DNA from 3 places in the Rhizobium sp. SAFR-030 genome. Region 3 is predicted to be linked to each of the others. Evidence: riboswitches for the same ligand, from Rfam matches in the RefSeq annotation. Region 3 holds a riboswitch; each other region holds the start of a gene.

Region 1 (6,519 bases), on a different contig from region 3:
TCTCAGTGGATCCGGTCGAAAGCCACGGCAAGTGGAAGGACGACATCCGCACCGCCACCGGTTTCGATGTCGAATACCCGCTGATCGGCGACAAGGACCTGAAGATCGCCAAGCTGTACGACATGCTTCCGGCAGCTGCCGGGGATACGTCGGAGGGCCGCACGCCGGCAGACAACGCAACGGTGCGCTCGGTCTATGTCGTCGGGCCGGACAAGAAGATCAAGCTGATCCTCACCTATCCAATGACCACCGGGCGCAACTTCAACGAGATCCTGCGCGCCATCGATTCGATCCAGCTGACGGCAAAGCACCAGGTGGCGACGCCTGCCAACTGGCAGAACGGCGACGACGTGATCATCACCGCGGCAGTATCGAACGAAGACGCCATCGCGCGCTTCGGCTCGTTCGACACCGTGCTGCCCTACCTGCGCAAGACCAAGCAGCCGACCGCCTGATCTGCATCAGGGCGCGTGCCGGGCCGCTCGGTCACGCGCTCTTCCACCGCAAACCGGATGGACATCTGTCCGTCGATCGTTTCCACCCGTGCATCGACTTCAAAGACATCGCGGATTAGGTCCGGCGTCAGGACCTCATCCGGAGCACCGATCGCCACGAGGCGGCCGTGCTTCATGACGGCGATCCGGTCGCAGAAAAGCGCTGCATGATTGAGGTCGTGCAATGCAGCGACCACGGTCAGCTGCAGCCGGCGCACGAGACGCAACAATCCGATCTGGTGTCCGATGTCGAGATGGTTCGTCGGCTCGTCAAGGATCAGTAGCTGCGGCTGCTGAACGAGCGCGCGGGCAATATGCAGGCGCTGGCGTTCTCCGCCCGACAGGGTGTGCCAGCTGCGCGAGCCGAACGCCGCCATGTCGACGGCTTCAAGTGCCTCGTCGACGATGCGGTCATCGGCCCCCGACCACGGGTCGAAGAAGCCAAGATGCGGCGTCCGGCCCAATTCTACCGCCTGGCGCGCCGTCAGCCGCTCGGAGGTTTCCGCCTGCTGCTCGACCAGCGCCACCCGCGCTGCGAGATCACGGCGGGCGATGCTGGCAATGTCTGCGCCGTCGAGCTCGACGGTTCCGCCTTTCGGCCGGCGCAGGCCGGCGAGCATGCTGATGAGCGTCGTCTTGCCGGAACCGTTCGGGCCGATGATGCCGAGGAACTCTCCCGAGGCAGCGGACAGCGAGACCTCGTCGACGATCTTCGTCGTGCCGCTTGCCCAACTGACCTGTCGTGCGTCGATCCTCACAGGCTTGTCCTCCTGCGGCTCATGATGAGGGCGAAGGCCGGCGCCCCGACCAGGGCCGTGATGACGCCGATCGGCAGCACCTGGCCTGCGACGAGGACCCGCGACAGGATATCGGCGAGGATCATGAAGACGGCACCCGTGACCGCGGCCGCCGGCAACAGGACGCCGTGGCGGATGCCGACCAGCATGCGCGTGGCATGCGGAATGACCAGACCGACGAAGCCGATCGAGCCGACAAGCGACACCATGACGGCCGTCATCATCGCCGTAACACCAATCAGCACCACGTAGACGCGCGGCACCGAAATCCCGAGCGACGCGGCCGAGGCCGTGCCGAAGGCAAAGGCATCGAGCGCCCGCGCATGGGCGAGACAGACAAGCAGCCCGACGCCGACCGCCGGCAGCGCCAGCCCGACATCCGGCCAGCGCACCCCCGACAGATTGCCGAGCAGCCAGAACATGATGCCGCGCGCCTGTTCGGCATTGGCGGCCTTGGTCACCACGAACGAGGTGAGCGCGTGGAACAGCTGCGAGCCGGCGACTCCCGCAAGAATGATCGCCGCCGACCCTCGGCCCGCCCTCCAGGCCAGCAGCGAGACCAGCGCGAAGGCGAGAACGGCGCCGGCGAAGGCGCCGAGCGGCAGGCCGACCAGCCCGCCGCCGAAACCGAGGATCGCCACCGCCACCGCACCGGTGGAAGCGCCTGCCGAAATGCCGAGGATGTAGGGGTCGGCAAGCGGATTGCGCAGCAGCGCCTGCAGGACGACACCCGAGAGGGCAAGGGCGGCGCCGCAGCAGGCTGCGACAACCACCCGGCTCAGCCGGTAGCTCCAGATGATGCCGGCGTCGATCTGGTCCACCGCGTAGCCGGCGTTCCATGCCTTGTTGGCGACCGTCTTCCAAACGACGTCTATCGGTATCCGCGTCTCGCCGATCGCTGCCCCGAGCCCCAGCGCAGCAGCAAGCAGCATCAGGGCGACGACAGTCGCCGCGGTACGAATGGCGGGCTTGCGGATCCTCACCGGCTGATGCCTGCCGAGGCGATCGCGTCGGCGAGGATCTCGATCCCGTCGATGGTGCGGATGGTCGGGTTCATGGCCTGCGCATCGAGTTCGATGATGTGACCCTTCTGTACCGCGTCCATCAGGCTGGCGACCGGATCGGTCTTGAGGAACTGGCGCTTGACGGCGATCTCGTCGGCCGGATAGCGGCGCCGGTCCATGCGCGCCGCAACGATCAGCGACGGATTTGCCCTGGCGACGGTTTCCCAGCCGATCGTCGGCCATTCCTCATCGCTATCGATGATGTTGCGGATGCCGAGAGCCTGCATGATGTAGCTCGGCGCGCCGTTTCGCCCGGCCACGTAGGGATCGGCCGCCGGCGACGCGCTGGAGAACCAGAAAACCGCCGACAGCGCGCCGCTTGCGGACGCGACCTTGGCGCGTGCCGCGGCTTCGCGTTTCTGCAGATCGACGACCACCTGCTCACCGCGATCCTGCACGTCGAAGATCTTCGCAAGGTCGCGGATTTCCGCGTAGATCAGGTCCATGGTGAACGGCGCGACACGAACGCCATCGCCGCCTGTCGAATTGTCCTTGCCTGTGCAATCGGACGGCGATGTGTAGACCGGCACCTGCAGGTCTTCGAATTGCTTCAAAGTGCCCACCGTGCCCTTTGCTCCGACGTGCCACTGAAACTGCACGGCCACCAGATCCGGCCGCGTCGCGATGACGCTTTCGAAACTCGGATCGTTGTCGGCCAGCCGCTTCACCTTGGCGTCGACCGCCTCGTAGCCCGGCAACACCGGGCCGACCCAGACGGCCGTGCCGGCAACGCGGTCGCCGAGCCCGAGCAGATAGAGGATCTCCGCCGAGCTCTGGCCAATCGCCACGGCGCGCTTCGGCGCGTGCTGGAAAGTGACGTCACTCCCGCAGTTCCGGATCGTCAAAGGATAGATGGTGGGTGAGGCTTGCGCCTCGCCGCCCAACAGACCTGCGGCCAGCATCAGGATCGCGGTTGCCGTACCGGCACCGCGGGCTAGAAATTTCATCATGGATTACCCCAGAGTGAGAAAGAACAGGATTGCAGGCGTCACGCGCTGCATCCGGTGATCGATGTGGCTCGTCCGGGGATATGGCTGTGCAAGAGAGTGCGCTCGCTGATGCGAGAGAAGGTCATGGTCAACTCCTGTTCCGGGCATCCCCGCCCGTGACTTTGGACTTTTCGATCGATGGCAGGTCTCCTGGCTCACGGTAGTCGCGTCCCATCTGCCTTCCCGCGCTTTCGGCGCAGTGGCATGGCGCTTGCGCGCCACGAGGATGTTCAGCTCCGCTTACAGTTGCGGGGGCAGCCCCGGCATTGGCAGCTTAAAAAAGATGCCGCACCGAGTTCCCTATTAATCCCCTTGCCCCATGGAGGGCGTGAGGAACCATCCGCGCCAGATAAACGTGGCATCGCTGCTTGGTCAAGCGAAGCGTAACCTAGATCTTCTGCGTCTTCTCGCCGTCCGTAATGTAATATCATTACGACCTAGCTGCTCGTTTTTGATCTGTCCACCGCCAAAACGTCACCGGCGCGATTTCCTGTGATCTCCAACACCGTGACCCGGTGCTCAGGATGCTTTGGCCGGCTGCGACGGAGATGAACGGGCCGATGGCGCAACCGGAATGGCAAAGCCCGCCGTCGGCTCTAAGCTTCAACCCAGGTCGATTGCGAGAGAAGGCGGCGCATCCTGCATGTGACCTTGATATTCGGCGTGCCTCGGCTATTGCGGTGTAGCTGCCTTCCCACTTCGAGGGGCACCGCCCCGCGCCAACCCGCCTCGCCCGTCCGGGCTTTGGAGACCGACGATGAAGAACTACGTGCTGACCGTATCCTGCCCCACTGCCCGCGGCATCGTCGCGGCTCTGTCGGGCTATCTTGCGGAGAACGGCTGCAACATCGTCGATTCCTCGCAATTCGACGACCTCGATACCGGCCGCTTCTTCATGCGCATCAGCTTTCTGTCGGAAACGGGTCTTGGTCTCGCCGATTTGGCGGAGGGCCTCAAACCGATCGCGGAAAGGTTGGGCATGCAGGCGGAGATCCATGACGGGTCAAGCCGCATGAAGGTTCTGCTGATGGTGTCGCGCTTCGGCCACTGCCTCAACGATCTGCTCTACCGCTGGAAGATCGGCGCCCTGCCGATCGACATCGTCGGCGTCGTCTCCAACCATTTCGATTACCAGAAGGTCGTGGTGAACCACGACATCCCCTTCCACCACATTCCGGTGACGAAGGAGAACAAGCCGCAGGCCGAGGCGCGGATCATGGACCTGGTCGAGCAGACCGGTACCGAGCTGATCGTGCTTGCCCGCTACATGCAGATCCTGTCGGACCGCATGTGCACCGAAATGTCGGGCAAGATCATCAACATCCACCACTCGTTCCTGCCGAGCTTCAAGGGCGCCAATCCCTACAAGCAGGCCTATCAGCGCGGCGTGAAGCTGATTGGAGCAACCGCCCACTATGTCACGGACGACCTCGACGAAGGCCCGATCATCGAACAGGATACGGTGCGGGTGACGCATGCCCAATCGCCGGACGACTATGTATCGCTCGGCCGCGACGTGGAAGCACAGGTGCTGGCGCGTGCCATCCACGCCCACATCCACCGGCGGACATTCATCAACGGCAACCGCACCATCGTCTTTCCGCCGAGCCCGGGAAGCTATGCGTCGGAGCGCATGGGGTGATCGACCGGCGTCTTCAGCGTCAGGTGACCGCGAAAACCTTGCCCGTATCGTACTGACGAACATAATCCACCCGGTCGCCGTCCCAGTGGTAGCTGTAATGGCGCCCTTGAGCCGGTACGGAAATGACGTCCGGCCAGAAGAGACCGATGCACTGGCCGCCCGACCAGCGCACACTGTTCCACAACAGCCCGTCGCTTCCGGCGGCGCGTCGCACCCGGCCTTCCTCTTGCGAGGCCCGATAATCGTCGGGATCAAGCACGCCAGGAACACCATTCACATCATCGAGCCTGTGGTCGACGGTCCCGACCAACACGCGGAAATCGGATGTCCATCCGGCGGCTTCACCGGTAGCGCGCATGAAGGCCTGATGATGATGGATGGTTTCGGCCAGCGCGACCTCTTCGCTGTCACCGGCATAATAGATGCCGTAGCTGCCATCTGTGAATCGGCCCGGCCTGTCGGTCGAGCAATGGACGAACGGTGCCATCAAGAGGCTCGATCCCGGTCCGGACACCCGTCTGTGGGCGGGCACTTTTCCGAGATCGCCGACAGCCAGCCGTATGCGAGGGTTGGTTTTCTCCTCCACCGAAAGCAGCGCTTCCCAGTCGCGCGGATCGGCAATGTCCTCGAACAGGTCGATCGGCGGGTAGATGGAGCGGATGATGCGGAACGTCTGAGCCCATCGGACGTCTCGCGAAACGGCACCTGCGGCTACCACGCCGACCGCTCGGCGTTCAGCCAGTCCCGAAGGGACGCGAGATCGGCCATTTCGCCGCGCATCATGATGTCGAGTGCCGACTGTCCGCCGAAGGCAGCATTTGACTTGCGGATCCAGGCATAACCACGCGCGGCATCCTTGAAGATGTATCGCAGCCCTTTGTGGATTCCCATGAGATGCGCCATGCGCATACGCAGGTCCCGGTCAGTGCGACCGATGATCCCTTCCTTCCAGCGTGCCCAGGTGCGCGCCGACATGCCACCAAGCAGCGTGCAGGCTTCAGCATCGGACAGCTGCCATGCCCGAAACAGATTGACGGTGGTTCGCGCCAGAGCACCTGCTTCCTCGTCGGTTATGATGGGGCTGGAGCCCGCAACCGGCGTCTCCACGATCTGCTGCAACTGCATCATCATCTCCCTCTTGCCGTACGGCAACAACATAGTCATGAATTGCCATTTGGCAAGACATGGATGTGTGTCGACATACGCGAAAAGCCGCGGGATCCTTGCGATCCCGCGGCTTTTGAAGATGGGTGGGCGTTGCGTTTAGCGGCGCTGGTTGTAGACGTCGACGCAGACGGCGCCAAGCAGCACCAGGCCCTTGATCACCTGCTGGTAATCGATGCCGATACCAAGGATCGACATGCCGTTGTTCATCACACCCATCAGGAAGGCGCCGATCACGGCACCCGTCACTTTGCCGACACCGCCATAGGCAGAGGCGCCGCCGATAAAGCAGGCCGCGATGACGTCGAGCTCGAAGCCGGAGCCGGCCTTGGGGGTGGCGCTGTTCAAGCGTGCGGCAACCACGAGGCC
Region 2 (6,519 bases), on a different contig from region 3:
GAAACCTCGTCGGCCCATTCGTTCAGGCTCTTTCCAGCCAGCTCGGCGGCAGACGGCGGCATCAGAGGGTCGGCCAAGCGCCAGGAGTGGACATGGCATGTTGAACTGGCATCGCTTGCCATGTCCGCAACCGCAATTACTCCAAGCTAGCAACTTGCTGAATAACTTCGAACAGTGCGTCCGTGGCAAGGTCCGGTGACAACGAGGTTCGCCAACAAACAACGCCGTCCGGTCGAACGAGAGAGGCTCCATCAGGCCCTGTGCCGAAGGCCTCTGCGAAGCTATTATCATCATCGATGACAATATGTTCTCCAACTTTGATGACTTTCACCGGGAGGGAGACCTTCCGGTTTACTGCCTGCGCCTCTGCTATCCAATTTTCGTTTTCCGTGATCAGCGTAAAGTCCCGGCTAAACAGATCAATGGTCGAGCAGCGTCTGTCTCTGTCGAGCCAGAGATGCGGCGCGCGAGCTCCCGGCTGTCCCTTCCAGTCATCGGGATGCGCTGCCGGAGGGAGATTTTCTGCCGCACCGATGATGATGTTTGAACGGTGGAGCTGACCAAGCTCCATCGCCCTGTCGTCATAAAGCGGTTCCTCTTCAAGAACATGTTCAACATGCCGCGCATAGTCGGGTCGTGCGAAGGTCTGCTGATGTCGAAGCCAGCCTACAGGCTGTCGTTCTGGAGAGTAACTGTCGAGCAATGATCCTTTGGAGGTCCCATTTAGCACAAGCTGGAGTTTCCAGGCCAGATTCCAGACGTCGTCGATACCCGTATTGGCTCCAAAGCCGCCTCGTGTCGGCGGAAGCTGGTGGGCTGCGTCCCCCGCCAGAAAAACACGGCCTTCTTGATAGACATCTGCGATCCGCCCCGCCATCTCCCAGACGCCGGACGTGATGATCTCGAATGGAATGTCAACGCCAAGGGCGCGCCGGATGTCAGGCGCATATTCTTCTGAAGGCTTGGCGTCGCCGCCATAGAACATGAGCACCCAGCGACTGTCGCCGTAGGTCGTGAGAAATGCCTCGAAACCGTCCTGCTGGATTTGGAACTGCCGGAAGCCGCGTTCCAGATACCGATCGGCCGCTGGGCAATGAAAGAGAACGGACCGGATATCCATGATGTGGCCAACACCGTGTCGTTCTATCCCAAGTGCATTGCGGACTTTGCTATCGCCACCGTCAGCTGCGATCATATAAGCGGCAGAAAGTGAATACTCTCGCGCCGTCTCAAGGTCGCGCACCATGACGGTGACGCCGTCATCAGTTTGTTCAAACGACATCAACTCGACCCCCAGATGAAGTTCCGCACCGAGCTCGAGAGCACGGTTGCGAAGGATCGGTTCGAGCTTGTCCTGTGCAATCCCCGCCATGCCCGCGGGCGACAGGGTCCGTTCTGGATCAGGCGAAACCGGCATGGTGGTTGGGGTCCACAGGGTTTCGTGATGGACCTTCCCTGCGAGGCTTTGAACGGTCGCGCGGCGTAACCTGAAGTTCGGGTCGGCCATCGGAATCTGGTCGGCAATCGCGATGGCGCGGTAGTGTTCAAGCGTGTGTTGGGTAAACCCGGTTGCACGCGGATGCAGGGCGCTGGCCCGATGTCTTTCAACGACGATTGTCTTGATGCCTCGCCAGGCGAGGAAGGCGGCAGCAGAGAGACCGACGAGACTTCCGCCGATAATGAGAACCTGGGTGTCGTGCTGCATGGTGTTGCCCTTGTCGTGCGGCTTGAGCCCGCATTGAAAAGGACGGCTGCGAATCTTCGAAGGGGTGTCAATCGGACAGCACCAACGGAGCGGACGCAGCGCGTCCGGGTTCCGTCGTGGTTCGCGGCCCAAGGGCTGAAATCTGGCCACAAGCAAAAGCGAGTGGATGACCGGGGCTCACCATGCCGGTCCACCTTTTTCGACGAGGTCTTGGTAGCCAGTAGCCGCTGCTACGTCAAGGGAGCGCCATCTCCTTGCTAAAAACCGCTTCGACCGATAGCGGTCATCCCGTCCCAAGACAAACGGTGACAAACATCGACGTTTGACGACGAAACGGTCACCGCCCCTCACCCGCCCAGCACCCGGCAGACCCTGCCCGCCCCACCGGATGTTTCGCCACTGATGGCGCGGCGGATGTCGCGGCTGTTGAGATGAAGGTTGCGGCCGGGCTCGATCGCCTGGCGCGCGATCTTCAGGCGGGCCGCGGACAGGAAAGCGGCATCGTGCGCGGCGAAGAAACCGAGGCAGGTATCGCGGGCAGGCTCGCTGCCCACGAGAGTACGAAACGCCAGCCGATGGACGACGCAGACACCGCCATGCTCGGGCAAGCAGAACTGCAGCGCGTCGAGATCGTCCCGCCACGCTGCAGGGGTCATCGTCAGCGGGCCGTCTCGAAGCGCTTCAGGAAGGCACCGCTGAGAGCGCCGAGCAAGGCCCAGAAGATGAAGCTGGTGACCGTCGCCGCGATGATGAACCGCCGCTCAAGGCCGAGCGGCGCCAGTGCGTGCTCACCCTCCGGCGGCAGCGGTGCGCCGATGACGTGCGGTGCGGCGATCAGTGCCACGGCCAGCAAAGCCGCCCAGGGCTCGCGACGGAAGGCGATGAGGCCGATGCCGACGGCGGTGGCGAGTGCCGTCGAGATCCACCAGATCTGGCGCGCCGCAAGCTCGCCGGCCGGCGAGCCTGGCAATTCCGGCGGAAGCCCGATCATCGGCGCCAGCATGACGGAGGCGAAGCCGGCAAGCCCGAACAACAGGCCGGAGCGCCAGCCGATCGCCGAGCCGAATCCGAGCTGGCCGGCAACCGACAGCACCGCCGTCAATACCAGGGCATAACCGATGCCGGTGAGGACGTTGGCGGCCAGCGTAAAGGCGGTGCGCTCGAAACCGTCGGCAGGTGCCCAGCCGTCACCGTGATCATGCCCGGCAGCGCCGGCATCGTGATCGTGGGCGGGCGCCACAGCCGCATGATCGTGCGGCGCAGTGCCGGCGGCGTGGTCATGAGCTTCAGGTTGGGACGCTGCGGGTGCTGCGTTCTCGTAGGTCTCGGCCGCCAGGATGAGCGGCGTCGTGCCGACCATCTGCATCAGCGAAACGGCAATGCCCGTTACGATCCCCACCACGACGGCGGAGAAGACAATCGATCTGAACATGATGAGACCCTGACCCCTAGTGGCAGGGGAAGGCGTTGGCGTGGCGCGTGTCATGCGCTGCATTGTGCACGGCTTCCGCATGGGAGAACCCGACAAAGCCGACGATGAACAGGCCAAGCGCTGCGGCAAAGACTGCCTGCAGAAGTGAGGTGGATTTCGCCGCGGTACCGGCGACAGACGTTTGGATCGACATGCAAAACCCCTCGTTGCATATGTGTTGACGACATATGTGCTGGCAGGTCTCCTGGCTCGCGGGTCGCTGTGCAAGAACCAGCCTTCCCGGTTTCCCAGTGGCCAGAACGGTCCAAGCACTCGCCGCTCACAGTTGCGGGGGCAGCCACGAATGAGGTCAATCGACCCTATCGTGTTCCCTTTTCATCCGTCCGGGTTTTCCCGAGCGGAACCAACACAAGCTTCACTTGTGCGCTTGAGGTGAAATGCTGTCAAGAGTGCGCGCATTGGCCGATATCGGCCTCAGAGGGAGGGCACGGCCTTCAGGTAGGCGGCGATCGCCTCAAGGTCCGATTTCGTCAGATGCGCAAGGTTTCGCTGCACCTCCACCATCGAACCGCCGACGCTGTCGAAGTCCGGCGTGAAGCCCGTCTCCAGGTAGTTGACGATGTCAGCCTCGCTCCAGCTGCCGATCGATTGCGACCCGGGGGTGATGTCGGGAATACGCCCCTCGCCTTCCGGGTTCGGCCCGCCGGCCAGCCACTGGCCGCTCTCAAAGCCGCCCAGCGCGTTGCGCGGCGTATGGCATTCGCCGCAATGGCCGGGGCCTTCGACGAGATACTGGCCGCGCTTGACCGCATCGCTCGCATCCGCCGGCAGCGCAATGCGCGGCTGATCGTCGAGGTAGAGAAGCTTCCAGCCGCCGACGGCCATGCGCATGTTGAAGGGAAAGCTGAGCGCGTGCGGCGGCGCGACGTTGGGGCTTGCCGGCAGCGTCTTCAGGTAGCCGAACAGGTCGTTGATATCGCCGGCGGTCATCCGGCTGTAGGAGCCGTAGGGAAAGGACGGGTAGAGATGCTCGCCGTTCGCGCCGACGCCGCGGGTCATGGCGTTGCCGAATTGTGCGAGCGTCCAGCCGCCGATGCCGGCCTCCGGGTCGGACGAGATGTTGGGAACGTTGAACGTGCCGAAGGCCGTCGGCAGGGCACGTCCGCCCGACAGAAGCTTGGCGGCATCGCCCTCGGCACCCTTCGCCGCATGGCAGCTGGCGCATCCGCCGGCCCAGAACAGGGTTTCCCCATGCGCCAGGTCCGGCGTTCCGAGATCGGCCCAGTATCCGGCGGGATGCGGATCAGGCAGGGTCACCGCATAGGCAACCGCGGCACCGGCTGCGACAACCGCAACGCCGGCCACGCATAGTTTGACCCAGATCGAGGCCATCTTCGCTCTTCACCTTCGACTGCCGCAATCGGCCGGATGGTTCTGGAGCCGCATCGACCGAACCGGCCGGCGGCGCCGATGTCGCAAATAGCTCAGCGCTTCAGGCGGTAGGTCTGGTGGCAGGTGCCGCAATCGCCGCCGAGCGTCTGCACCGCCTGGCCGACGGCTGCCGGATCAGCCGGCATCGAGGCGAGAACCGTATCGGCATCGGTCGACAGCTTCATCGCCTTCGACTTGAAGTCGTCCATGTTGGACCAGATCGCGGGTGCCGCCTCGGACTCGAAACCCGTTTCCGAGCCTGCCGGGAAGTGGTTGGGGAAATCCTTGGCCGACGTGCTGATCGTCGTCAGGGCTGTCTTCACGGTCGCCGCGTCGTAGGGTTTCTGGCCCTTGGCGATGGCAGACAACGCGCCCATCGATCCACCGACCTTCTTCATCAGTTCCTGGCGAACGACCTGCGGCTCATCGGCGGCAAACACGACGCCGGCGCCAAGACAGAGGGTGAGACCGGCAGCGGCCATGAAATTCAACTTCATCGACAAATCCCCTTCAAACGGCGCCGGCTTCTGCCGATGCGCAGCAACATCATCATGCTTACACGCTAGTGCGCTGATTAAAATGACGTATCTGGATGCACACAGAGATGTGAAGACGGTGGCGATCAGCGCTTGGGCATGCGCCGCGGTGCATTTGTCGAACAGCCTGCCGCCTCAGCGCATCAGGCCCTCCCAGAGCGTCACGAGCGACACGGCCATCAGCAGCATGCCGGCGATGCGGCCGATCCAGATGGTGGCGCTCGCATTGCCGACCAGAAGCCGGCGGGCGCTGCCGGCGGCGACGGCCATCCCGCCATAGACGCCGAGCTGGGTTGCCGCCGTCATGGCACCCATGACCACCGCCTGCGGCGCAAGCGGACCGAACTCCGGGCGCAGGAACTGCGGATAAATCGCCAGCATGAACAGGTAGGCCTTGGGGTTCATCAGGCAGGTGACGAAGCCGCGGCGCAACGCCTCCCAGCTGGAGCGCGTCTCCGCCTCGCCCAGGTGATCGACGGTGATGGAGCTGCGCATCAAAGTGACGCCGATCCAGGCCATGTAGAGGGCGCCGCCCACCAGCAGCGGCCGGAACAGGACGGGCATGATGCTTGCGAGAAGGCCGACGCCGAGGGCCCCATAGAGCGAATGGACGAGCCCTCCGGCGATGATGCCGGCGGTTGCGGCAAGCCCCGCGCGTCTGCCGCGGGTCAGCGCGTTGGCGAGCACGAAGATCATGTCCATGCCCGGCACGACGATGATGCCGAACAGAAGGGTGAAGAAAAGCCAGAGGTTGTCGCTATAGGTCATGTCAGTTGCAGGCCTCCGTTGAAGGCGGCAAATTGCCGGGCCACCTTGTTTTCGCGTGGGATCGGCGGCTCTATAGGCGAGGCCTCCTGACAGCGTTCTGTCAGGAGGCACGTGCGGGAGGTGGGAAATCCGATGCGCAAGGCGTCGCGCCTGTTCGAGATCATCCAGATCCTGCGGCTTGCCCGCAGGCCGGTGACGGCCGCCACGATCGCGGCGCAGCTGGAAGTGACGGCGCGCTCCATCTACCGCGACATCGCAGCGCTGCAGGCAATGCGGGTGCCGATCGAAGGTGGGCGCGGCATCGGCTATATCCTGCGGCCCGGCTTCACGCTGCCGCCGCTGATGCTGTCGATCGAGGAAAGCGAAGCGATCGTGCTGGCGCTGGCGCTTATGGAGCGGACCGGCGACACGGAGCTCAAGCAGGCGGCCAAGCAGGTGACCCGCAAGATCGCCGCAGCCGTGCCTGCGCCGCTTGCCGAAAGTTTTTCGCGCAATGCGCTGCATGCCTGGGGTGCGGTGGCGCCGGCGCCGGATGCCGCCGATCTTTCCACCGTGCGGCGGGCGATCCGCGACGAGCAGAAACTGCTGCTCGACTACCGCGACGAACTGGGACGGGCGACGCAGCGGCAGATCCGGCCGATCGCGCT
Region 3 (6,519 bases):
CGATCACGCCGCCGCGGTCGATATCGCCGATCAGCACGACGGGTACCTCGGCGGCGCGGGCAAACCCCATATTGGCGATGTCGTTGCGCCGTAGGTTGATCTCCGAGGCGCTCCCCGCACCTTCGACCAGCACCAGATCCGCCGCCGCCTTCAACCGCGCAAAGCTGTCGAGCACGCGCGGCATGAGGCCGGCCTTCATCTGCTGGTATTCTGCGGCTTTCGCATTTCCCTCGACCTTGCCCTGAACCACCAGCTGGGCGCCGACATCGCTCTGCGGCTTCAGCAGCACCGGGTTCATGTGCACCGACAGCGGCACTCTCGCGGCACGCGCCTGCAGGGCCTGCGCCCGTCCGATCTCGCCGCCGTCTGCCGTGACGGCGGCATTGTTGGACATGTTCTGCGGCTTGAACGGCAGGACGCGAAGCCCGCGCAGGGTAAACGCCCGCGCCAGGCCGGCGACGATCAGCGACTTGCCGACGTCGGAGCCGGTGCCCTGGAACATCAGCGCCCTTGCCGTCGCCACGGCAGTCATCAGAACTCGATCCCGGCCTGCGCCTTCACGCCGGCCTTGAAGTGATGCTTCACCAGCGTCATCTCGGTCACCATGTCGGCGGCTTCCACCAGCGCCGGCTTGGCATTGCGGCCGGTAACGATGACGTGCAGGTCCGGTCGGCGCGCGACGAGATCGGCGACCACCTTTTCCAGATCCAGATAGTCGTAGCGCAACGCGATGTTCAACTCGTCGAGGATGACGAGCCCAACCTCCGGCTGCGCCATCACCTCCAGCGCCTTCTCCCAGGCGCGTTCGGCGGCCTCGACGTCGCGCTTCAGGTCCTGGGTGTCCCAGGTGAACCCCTCGCCCATCGTGCGCCAGATCACCCGGTCGCCGAACGCCTGCATGGCGACGCGCTCGCCGGTATCCCAGGCGCCCTTGATGAACTGGATGACGGCGACCTTGCGGCCATGCCCGAGCATGCGCAGCGCCAGCCCGAAGGCAGCCGTCGACTTGCCCTTGCCGGGTCCGGTATTGACGATCAGCAGCCCCTTCTCGATGGTCTTCGAGGCCACTTCTGCATCCTGGACGGCCTTGCGGTTTTCCATCTTGCGCTTGTGGCGCTCGGCCTCCGAGACCTCGATGTCTTTCATATGCGGCTCCCCTGTCGGCAGGCTTTGAGGCGGAGGCGGGACTATAGTCGATGCGCCCGCTCCGGCAATGGCCGACTGCCGCCATTGACACATCCGCGCCTAAGCGCATAGTGGAATGGCAACGGTCTTTTCCCGGCAACGGGGAAAGCTAAGAGGGAACGCGGTGCGGCATCAGTGCCAAGACCGCGGCTGCCCCCGCAACTGTAAGCGGCCCCCGCCATCACGAGCGGGAACCCGGCGCACCAGGCCACTGGAGGGATACCTTCGGGAAGGCCGCGCAAGGGCGACAATCCGCGAGCCAGGAGACCTGCCGTTGACGATCATGAATCCAGCCGGGCGGGGTGCTCCGGCACGGATGTTACCTGACATTCCGGCGTGTGGCCGTGAATGTGCGCCCCACCATGAAGCACGCTTGGGGTGTCGGTTTGGATCTTTCTCGGCAATTGAACGAACGCGACGCGACGCAGGCGGTCGAGCCGGCACGCGTGGTGATCCACGTCTGCGAAACATGCCGCGGCACCGCAGACGGCACTGACTTGCCGCGCGACGGGTCGCGGCTTGCCGAGGCAACCCGTGATCTGGCCGCCGCAGGGATCGAAGTCCGCGGCGTATCCTGCCTTGCCAACTGCAAACGCGGGCTCAGCGCCGCAATTCTCAACCCTGACGGCTGGAGCTACGTCTTCGGCGACCTGACGACGGAAAGCGCCGAGGATCTGCTGACCGGAGCCCGCCTGCTGGCCGGATCGACGGACGGCCTGATGCCCTGGAAGGGGCGTCCCGACAGCCTGAAACGCGGCATGATCGCCCGCGTGCCTCCCCTCGATTTCACGCCCCATCAGAAGCCATAAAGGACAGTCCATGACCTCTTCGCTCGCCCGCATCCCCTGCACCGTCGTTACCGGCTTTCTCGGCGCCGGCAAGACGACGCTGCTGCGCCATGCCCTGCAGAACCTGGAGGGCAAGCGGCTGGCGGTGATCGTCAACGAGTTCGGCGATGTCGGGATCGACGGAGAGATCCTCAAGGGCTGCGGCGTCGAGAGCTGCCCGGAAGACAACATCATCGAGCTGGCCAATGGCTGCATCTGCTGCACGGTCGCCGAAGATTTCGTCCCCGCCATCGACCGCATTCTGGCGATGCAGCCGAAGGTCGACCACATCCTCATCGAAACCTCCGGCCTGGCACTGCCCAAGCCCCTGGTGCAGGCCTTCCAGTGGCCGAGCGTCAAGAGCCGCGTGACGGTGGACGGCGTCATCGCCGTCGTCGATGGTCTGGCGCTGGCCGAGGGTCGCGTCGCCGACGACATGCAGGCGCTTGCCGCACAGCGTGCGGGAGACGAGGCGCTGGATCACGACGATCCGGTCGAGGAAGTCTTCGAGGACCAGATCGCCTGCGCCGACCTCGTCATCCTGACCAAGGCCGACCTTTTGTCCGCTGACGGCCTGGACCGGGCGCGGGCGCATGTCAGCGACCACCTGCCGCGTGCCGTGCGCATCGTCGAAGCGGCCAATGGTGTCGTCGACCCGGCCGTCTTCATCGGCCTCGGCCTTGCGGTGGAAGACGACATCGAGAACCGCAAGACGCACCACGACGGGGAACTGGACCACGAGCACGACGACTTCGACAGTTTTGTCCTCGACATTCCGGCGATCGCCGATCCGGAAGCACTCAGCCTGCGCATCGCCCAGGTGACCGAGGCGGAGAAGGTGCTGCGCATCAAGGGTTACGTGGAAGTTGCCGGCAAGCCGATGCGGCTTCTGGTGCAGGCGGTCGGCCCACGCGTCAACCACTACTTCGATCGCCCCTGGGCGAACGGCGAGGACCGTCGCTCGCGCTTGGTCATCATCGGTGAGAAGGGCATCGATGTCGACCGGATCGGGAGGATGCTGGCCGCCTGATGCATATCCTTGCCACCACATCCTCGTCGCTCGACGACCTGATCGAACCGGTCGACCTCGACCAGACGCCGGGCGATGTGGTGGTGCTGTCGTTTACCGACAGCGATCTGAACGGCATCGCGTCCGCCTGGGCTGCGGCTGAGGCTCGCAGCACGATCGACGGGCTGACGCTGCGCCTGGCGCAACTGTCCGACCTCAGACATCCGATGTCGGTCGACCTGTGGATCGACAAGGTGGCGCGCCACGCGCGCGTCATCCTGGTGCGGGTGCTGGGCGGCTATGACCGGTGGCGCTACGGCGTCGATGAACTCTCGCGGCTGGCCAGGAGCCGGGGCATTCCGCTGGTGCTGCTGCCGGGTGAATGCAGCGAGACGGATGAGAGGCTCGCTTCCGCCTCGACGGTGAGCGAGGCCGAGATCGCCCGGCTGCTGTCTTTCTTCCGTGAGGGCGGGCCGGACAATCTGCAGCGGCTGACGGACGAGCTTCGCGGGCTTGCGCTCGGCAACGCATCCGACGGCATCTCTGCCGTCAGAGTGCCGAAGATCGGCTTCTATCGACCGGGCCTTGGAGTCGTGTCGCAGGCGGATGCTCTGTGCGGCCTTGAAGGCCGCAAGATCCTGCCGCTGCTGTTTTACCGGTCGATGCTGCTCGCAGCCGACGTGGCACCGATCGACGCACTGGCGAAGGCGCTCGAAGCCCGCGGATTTGCACCCCTGCCCGTCTTCGTTCCCGGGCTGAAGGACCGACAGACCCTGTCCTTCCTGCGCGACAGCTTCGCCGAGATGCAGCCCGCCGCCATCGTTACCGCCACCGCCTTTGCCAGCAATGCCGCGCTTGACGGCAGGACGCTGTTCGAGGTCCTCGGCGTGCCCGTTTTCCAGGCGGTGATCGCGACGACCAGGCGCCAAGGCTGGCTGGAAGGTCGCCGCGGGCTCGGCCCCTCCGACCTTGCCATGCATGTGGTGCTGCCGGAACTCGACGGGCGTGTGCTGGCTGGCGTGATCTCGTTCAAGGATGCGCGTGAAGCGCAGAGCGACCACGGCTTTTCCGGCTATGCCAACCGCCCGGAGCCGGATCGCGTCGAGGCCGTGGCGGATCGCATCGCACGACATCTGACGCTCAAGGAAACGCCGCGCGAAAAACGCCGCATCACCATTCTGATGCCGGATTATCCGGGCGCTGCCGGGCGCACCGGCTATGCCGTCGGACTGGACGTGCCGGAAAGCGTACTCCACATGCTGCGACTGTTGCAGGCCGAGGGATACGCAGTCTCTGCCGTGCCCGAGACGGCGAAGGATCTCATGGACCGGGTCCTCAAGGGGGCCGAGCGTCTGCCGGCAGCGGCCTATGTCGGATACTTCAAAGGACTTCCGGCCGAATCTCGCGACGCGGGCAGCGCCGCTTGGGGTGATCCGTTAGCCGACGAAGCATCCGATGGCGACGGTTTCCGTTTCCGGGCCGCCCGTTTCGGCAATGTCACCGTGGCGCTCGCGCCGGATCGCGGCCGCGAGGCGGACCGACGCACCGACTATCACGATCCGGCCCGCCCGCCACGCCACGCGCTGCTCGCCTTCGGCTGCTGGATGCAGACCACGCTGCAAAGCAACGCGATCGTTCATGTCGGCGCACACGGGACGCTGGAATGGCTGCCGGGCAAGAATGTTGCGCTGACCAGCGCCTGCTTTCCGGAGATTGTCACCGGCAACCTGCCGGTCATCTACCCGTTCATCGTCTCCAATCCCGGCGAGGCTGCGGTTGCCAAGCGGCGCATCGGGGCACTCACCATCGGCCATCTGCCGCCGATGCTGGCCGAGGCGGGTCTGTCGCCGCAGCAGCAGAAGCTCGAACTGCTGGTCGACGAATATGCGCAGGCCGACGGGCTGGATCGCCGCCGCCGCGACCGGTTGTCAAGGCTGATCGTCGAGACGGCGGAAGAAACCGGCCTGGCCGGAGAGGCCGGGATAAGCCGGGCCGACGATCCCGAGGCCGCCCTGGCGCGGATCGACGCGTTCCTCTGCGACTTGAAGGACTTCGCCATCAAGGACGGCCAGCACGTCTTCGGCCATGCGGACCCGCTGGAAACGGATGGCCTGCGGATCGACAGCGCCCGGGCCGAGCAGATGAGCCTGATCGCCGCACTCGACGGTCGCTACATTGCTCCCGGGCCGTCCGGCGCGCCGGCCCGAGGACGCCGTGACGTGCTGCCGACCGGCCGCAACCTCTACGCCTCCGATCCACGCACCATGCCGACGCCGACGGCCTTCGAGCTCGGCCGGCTGGCGGCGGAAGAAATCATCCGGCGCTACATGCAGGACCACGGCGACTGGCCGAAAAGCCTGGTCATCGACCTCTGGGGCAGCGCGACCTTACGCAGCGGCGGCGAAGAGGTGGCGCAGGGTCTGGCGCTGATGGGCGCAAGACCGGTTCAGGATCCGGCAACCGGCCGCGTCACCGGCATCGAGGTCCTGCCGCCGGCGGTGCTCGGCCGCCCGCGCGTCGATGTGACCTTCCGCATTTCCGGGCTGTTCCGCGACATGTTCCCGTCGCTGATCGCATTGCTGGACGCCGCCGCCCGCGCCATCGCGGCGCGCGAGCACGAGGCCGACGGTGACAATCCGCTGGCCCAGGCCGCACGGGCGGCGGGCGTCATTCCACCGCGCATCTTCGGCTCCGCACCCGGCACCTACGGGTCGGGGATCGAGGAGCAACTGGCGTCGGGCGACTGGCAGGAGCGCGAGGACCTTGGCCGCGCCTATCTCGCCATGACCAGCCACGCCTTCGGTGGGCCGGAGGGTGAGGAACGGCCAGCTGCCGCCGATTTCGAGGAGCGGGTGCGCTCCGCCGATCTGCTTGTGCATACGGGCGACGACCCCGGGCGCGACCTGCTCGACGGGTCAGGCGACGTTGCCTTCATCGGCGGTTTCGCCGCAGCCGTGGCGGCTCTTGGCGGCAAGGCCGATATCATCGCGCTGGACACCACCGACCCGGCCCGCCCCCGCGCCCGCTCGCTTGCCGAGGCCGTGACGCGCGTGGTGCGGGCGCGCGCCGTCAACCCGCGCTTCATCGACGGGCAGATGCGCCACGGGCCGCGCGGAGCTGCCGAATTTGCCGAAACCGTCGACCGGCTGGTCGGCTTTGCCGAGACCACGCAGGCCGTGCCGCAGAGCCTGATCGACGCCGTCTACGATGCCTATGTCGCCGACGAACGGATTCGCGACTTCGTGCTCGACCAGAACCCGGAAGCTGCCGGCGCCATCGCTGACCGGCTGATCTCGGCCCGCCGTCGCGGCCTCTGGCAACCGCGCCGCAATTCTGTGGATCGTGATCTGGAACTGCTGCGCGACAGGGCGAGAGAAAGGGAGCGGGCATGACCGCGCTCTCCCCAACCTCTCCTCTCGCCGCCCCCGCTGCCCGCCCATCCTTCGTCCGCGGCGCCTGCCCGGCGCTCGACGCGCCGATGCTGACCGGCGACGGTTA

The links. Region 3 has a riboswitch for cobalamin ahead of ACR65N_RS19475 (DUF1636 family protein). Riboswitches for the same ligand answer to the same signal wherever they lie in the genome.
Positions count from the first base shown of each region.
Region 1: linked by a shared signal. The riboswitch ahead of ACR65N_RS07300 (ABC transporter substrate-binding protein) and the one ahead of ACR65N_RS19475 (DUF1636 family protein) in region 3 are both predicted to bind cobalamin.
Region 2: linked by a shared signal. The riboswitch ahead of ACR65N_RS03365 (CbtB domain-containing protein) and the one ahead of ACR65N_RS19475 (DUF1636 family protein) in region 3 are both predicted to bind cobalamin.

Region 1 is NZ_JBPFDO010000002.1:345,371-351,889, reverse strand. Features, by position in the region: gene ACR65N_RS07315 (peroxiredoxin) at 1-455, shown strand, start outside; gene ACR65N_RS07310 (ABC transporter ATP-binding protein) at 422-1,252, opposite strand; gene ACR65N_RS07305 (FecCD family ABC transporter permease) at 1,249-2,223, opposite strand; gene ACR65N_RS07300 (ABC transporter substrate-binding protein) at 2,271-3,257, opposite strand; cobalamin riboswitch at 3,468-3,700, opposite strand; gene purU (formyltetrahydrofolate deformylase) at 4,102-4,986, shown strand; gene ACR65N_RS07290 (RES family NAD+ phosphorylase) at 5,006-5,704, opposite strand; gene ACR65N_RS07285 (antitoxin Xre-like helix-turn-helix domain-containing protein) at 5,698-6,111, opposite strand; gene mmsB (multiple monosaccharide ABC transporter permease) at 6,250-6,519, opposite strand, start outside.
Region 2 is NZ_JBPFDO010000001.1:642,524-649,042, forward strand. Features, by position in the region: gene ACR65N_RS03350 (FAD-dependent monooxygenase) at 137-1,705, opposite strand; gene ACR65N_RS03355 (hypothetical protein) at 2,053-2,361, opposite strand; gene ACR65N_RS03360 (CbtA family protein) at 2,364-3,137, opposite strand; gene ACR65N_RS03365 (CbtB domain-containing protein) at 3,154-3,330, opposite strand; cobalamin riboswitch at 3,355-3,560, opposite strand; gene ACR65N_RS03370 (c-type cytochrome) at 3,612-4,529, opposite strand; gene ACR65N_RS03375 (c-type cytochrome) at 4,622-5,065, opposite strand; gene ACR65N_RS03380 (LysE family translocator) at 5,240-5,872, opposite strand; gene ACR65N_RS03385 (helix-turn-helix transcriptional regulator) at 6,005-6,519, shown strand, end outside.
Region 3 is NZ_JBPFDO010000006.1:297,388-303,906, forward strand. Features, by position in the region: gene ACR65N_RS19465 (cobyric acid synthase) at 1-532, opposite strand, end outside; gene cobO (cob(I)yrinic acid a,c-diamide adenosyltransferase) at 532-1,146, opposite strand; cobalamin riboswitch at 1,252-1,475, shown strand; gene ACR65N_RS19475 (DUF1636 family protein) at 1,590-1,994, shown strand; gene cobW (cobalamin biosynthesis protein CobW) at 2,005-3,042, shown strand; gene cobN (cobaltochelatase subunit CobN) at 3,042-6,413, shown strand; gene cobG (precorrin-3B synthase) at 6,410-6,519, shown strand, end outside.